Regions from separate parts of the Massilibacterium senegalense genome, predicted to be linked through region 2. Evidence: riboswitches for the same ligand, from Rfam matches in the RefSeq annotation. Region 2 holds a riboswitch; the other holds the start of a gene.
The links. Region 2 has a riboswitch for cobalamin ahead of BN1372_RS08015 (ABC transporter substrate-binding protein). Riboswitches for the same ligand answer to the same signal wherever they lie in the genome.
Positions count from the first base shown of each region.

Region 1: it holds a riboswitch for cobalamin, as region 2 does, so the genes downstream of both, BN1372_RS06660 (energy-coupling factor ABC transporter permease) here and BN1372_RS08015 (ABC transporter substrate-binding protein) in region 2, are expected to answer to the same signal.

Region 1 is NZ_LN831786.1:653,370-655,578, forward strand. Features, by position in the region: gene BN1372_RS06650 (ATP-binding cassette domain-containing protein) at 1-174, shown strand, start outside; gene BN1372_RS06655 (hypothetical protein) at 536-895, shown strand; cobalamin riboswitch at 1,045-1,230, shown strand; gene BN1372_RS06660 (energy-coupling factor ABC transporter permease) at 1,404-2,162, shown strand; gene BN1372_RS06665 (energy-coupling factor ABC transporter substrate-binding protein) at 2,159-2,209, shown strand, end outside.
Region 2 is NZ_LN831786.1:929,207-931,415, forward strand. Features, by position in the region: gene BN1372_RS08010 (FecCD family ABC transporter permease) at 1-274, opposite strand, end outside; gene BN1372_RS08015 (ABC transporter substrate-binding protein) at 243-1,199, opposite strand; cobalamin riboswitch at 1,328-1,457, opposite strand; gene BN1372_RS08020 (ATP-binding protein) at 1,543-2,209, opposite strand, start outside.

The sequences.
Region 1 (2,209 bases), 280 kb from region 2:
GATATAGACAATGTCACAAATGAATATAAAAAAATGATAGCTCTAGCTAGACATCAATTAGAGTTAGCTGTAGAATTGCAAAGAAAAATAGATGAGTCATATGAACAAGCACTTATTGAATATCGTTATGAAAATGTTAAAAACATGTTAAATTTATCTTTTATTAACGGGTAGGATAACCCCATTTCAAAATGTTAAGGTAAGACCGAAAAATAGTTAAATGGGGAATCAAACTTCCTGTATCCAACTACGATGGGCTAACGACTTCAGTAGCTGGATGGTTCTATGAAAAAATCACTCATCCCACCATCTATCCTATGCTTGTCGTCCATGAACGAGCGCCCTCTGCTTTTTTGAGTGCATCTAATCATCAATGAGGGAAGTGCGAAAACTCTTATTGATGGAAGATGTTTTTATTGCAAATTGAGTATATACCCTTCATTCATTAAAATAATGTTAATTTTATGTAAATCCACTCAATTTTTTGACGAAATACGGTAATATAATGGTAGAAAATCTTGAATGGAGGGTAAAAATGGCCCATAAAAGTCATAAATATGTCGAATTACGTGCTTATATGCAAATGACTTATGTTGCAAAATATCGTTTGATGAAATTAGCAGATCAAACAATTTTTTATAACCCTATACCATTTTCTACATTTAAAGAAATTTTAAAAGAAAATAAAGTAGTTCGGGAAGAAAATATTCGCTATGTTTCTAAAATGTATCATGAACACCATGGAATAGAAATGAAGTATGGACATAGGGAACTAGAAAAGAAATCATTTTCGATTATCGAACGCGCTTTTGAAATAGGGCTACTGAATAAAAAGGACCTTCTTATCTCAGAGGAAGAATGGTTAGCCTATCAAGACTCTTTCGTTTGTAAATAAACAGCCATTTGTACCAATGGTTGTTTTTTTATGAAAAAAGGTGAAAGAATGATGTTATTTCTCGAAAAAAAAATACTATGCTAGGTGTCGTATATCAAAAATGGAACTAGACAATTAAAATTATAGTTTGATATAATGAACGTTAAGTTCATATCGTTTGTTAATAAGGTGTAACAATTTAATTGTTACATAATAGGGAAGACCGGTGAAAAACCGGCGCGGTCCCGCCACTGTAATTGGTAGCAACCTACACATAGTCACTGTTTCAACAAATGGGAAGACGTAGGGATGTGATGATCAAAAGCCAGGAGACCTGCCTTATTAGTAGACACACCATCGAAACCTACGAGGATAGGGAGGTGTTTTGTTCCGACATTTATCTTGGATTAGTGTGGTTACATGTCCTGAAATTAGTAAAAATAGGAATGGAAACATCTTTCTGTATGGAAAGATGTTTTTTTTATTGGGCGTACAAATGAACGAATTATTATAGAAAAGGAAGAGGAAAATGAAACGATACGGGTTACTATTATTAAAAACCTTACCATTACTTGCGTTGTTTTTTACTGTACCAAAAGCAACATATGCGATGCATATCATGGAAGGATTTTTACCAGTTAAATGGGCCATTTTTTGGTGGGCACTATTTATTCCATTTTTAGTAATTGGCTTACGATCTATTCAAAGAACAATCAAAGAAGATCCCCAATACAAAATGATGCTTGGATTATCAGGGGCATTTGCTTTTATTTTATCTGCATTAAAATTACCATCTGTAACAGGAAGTTGTTCTCATCCAACGGGTGTAGGACTTGGAACAATTCTTTTCGGACCATTTGTCATGAGTGTGATTGGTTTTATTGTGTTAACATTTCAATCGTTATTATTAGCTCACGGTGGCTTAACGACATTAGGTGCAAATGCTTTTTCTATGGCAGTAGTTGGACCATTAGTTACATACGGATTATTTAAATTAGGACAAAAAATGGATTGGTCGTTAGGAATCAACGTGTTTTTAGCTGCAGCACTAGGAAACTTGGCAACATACGTTATGACAAGCTTTCAATTAGCTCTAGCATTCCCAGCAGATGTGGGAGGATTTACAGCTTCTTTAGTGAAATTTATGGGGATTTTTGCTGTTACACAAATTCCGTTAGCGCTAAGTGAAGGTTTATTAACGGTATTCGTTGTGAATCTTCTGAAAAATTATCATGCCAATGAGTTAAAGCAACTGAACGTCGTGGTTGGAGGTGGACAGAAGCAATGAAAAAAAATACATGGTTACTTTTAGGAGTCGTTGCACTCATTTTAATC
Region 2 (2,209 bases):
CTGCCCCTGCTAAAGCCAGGCTAGCCCCGACAATCATCGCTAACATAACACGAGGTAAACGCACATTAAAAATAATATTAGCATACATCATATACTCATCTGGCATGGCCGCTTTAGAAAAAAGTTGATAGTAAACTATTTGTAAAAGAGAAGAAAGGGGAATCGATACAGTTCCAATCGATACCCCTAATAATAAAGCGGCTATAAAAATAAAAACGGAAAGAACACTCATCCATTTCCAATTATTTTGCGAAAATTTCTGGATAAACCGCATTAGCAAATTCTTCTACTCCTTCAACTAAACGAGGACCAGGACGAGACGTTAAGTCAGAATCCACCTCAACCACTTGCTTTTCTTTGACTGCTGTAATGTCTGACCATGCTTCTCGATTCTCGATTTTATACTCTACTTTTTCTACCATATCTCCATGATATAACGTAATAATCGTATCAGGATTCCATTCAATCACTTTTTCTTCTGAAATTTGTGGCCATCCTTCTAATTCCTTCGCTACATTTTCTGCATGAATAGTCGTTAAAAATTCATCGATAAACGTATTTTTTCCAGCTGTGTAAATAGATGGACTAGGAGAAACTTCTACATATACTTTTTTCGGACTTTCCACTTGTTTGGTTTTCTCCTCAATCGCTTTTAGTTTTGTTGTCATCGATTTTACAAGGTCTTTTGCCTCTTTTTGTTTACCAGTAGCCTTCCCAATCAATTCTATAGAATCATATACTTTGTCAAAAGAACTTGCTTCGTTCACTACCAAGACTGTGATTCCTGATTCTCTCATTTGATTTAACCCATCTTCTGCAGTACTCATTGCACTAGCATGCGCTAAAACTAAATCAGGTTTTAATGCGATGACTTTTTCTACATTGACATCTAGACCACCGATTTTTTCAATGTTTTTTACTTCTTTTGGATATGTATCATAATCGGTCACACCGACCATTTTATCTCCTAAACCTAAAGCAAACGCAATTTCCGTATTACTTGGAATTAAGGAAACAATTTTTTCTGGTTCCTTCTCAATCTTTACTTCTTTTCCTGTTGCATCTTTAATGGTTACTGGATATGCTTCGCTTTCTGTTTTTGTTTCTTTCTTTTTATCAGCTGTATTATCTGCACTACAGCCAATCAACAAACCGAAAGAAAGGACAAAAACAAGCATAAATTGCCAGAATCTTTTCATTTTGCTCCCCCTTTTTATCATATAGACATAAAATAAAAAACATCCCTCCACATGGAAGGGATGAAGATTAAACAACGTTATACATAAGAAGACTTTCTTCATCGCACGATTCCTTTTCCACGAGGCTGTGCTATTACAAAAATAAGGCAGGTTCCTGACTTTTATCCGCATGTTGGATAATTACAGTGGCGGGACCGTGTTGGATTTTCACCAACTTCCCTTTTATCTCTCATGAGCACCTTATCTGATTATATAATTACTTATCATTATACCTTGAAATTATGTTTATGCAATGCACTTTTTCATTTCTTGTTTCTTATTACTATATCATTATTTCCGTTTACTATTTGGGAATCGTAAAAGTAAAGGTTGTTCCTTCATCTTTCTTACTATTTACTTCAAGCATGCCACCGTGGGCTTGAATAATATTTTTAGCGATTGCAAGACCAAGTCCTGTACCAGATTGTCCCCTCGTTCTTGCTTTATCCGCTTTGTAAAAACGTTCAAATACAAAAGGCAAATCTTCCTTATCAATTCCGACTCCTGTATCTTTTACTTGAAATTCGTATTTTCTATCTAATTCTATCAGACTTAACGTAACCATCCCGCCATTTGGAGTATGCCTAATCGCATTATCAATCAAATTGGTTAACACTTGCTCAATACGATCTGGATCGAACATCGTATCTTCTTCTTTTATTTCTGTAAGAAGTCGTAAATGAATCTGTTGTTCTTTCGCTACTCCTTGAAATTTACGAATAATTCGCTCTACAAATAACGGAAGACTAACTCGTTCTCGATTTAATTGAATTTTACCTGACTCCACTTTCGCAAGGTCTAACAAGTCATTTACAAGCCTTCCCATTCGTAACGATTCATCGTGGATAATACTTGCCATTTCTTTTTTATCTTCTTCCGTTTCCGCAATATCATCTACGATTGCTTCGCTATATCCTTGTAACATTGCAATTGGAGTACGAAGTTCATGGGAAACGTTTGCAATAAAATCT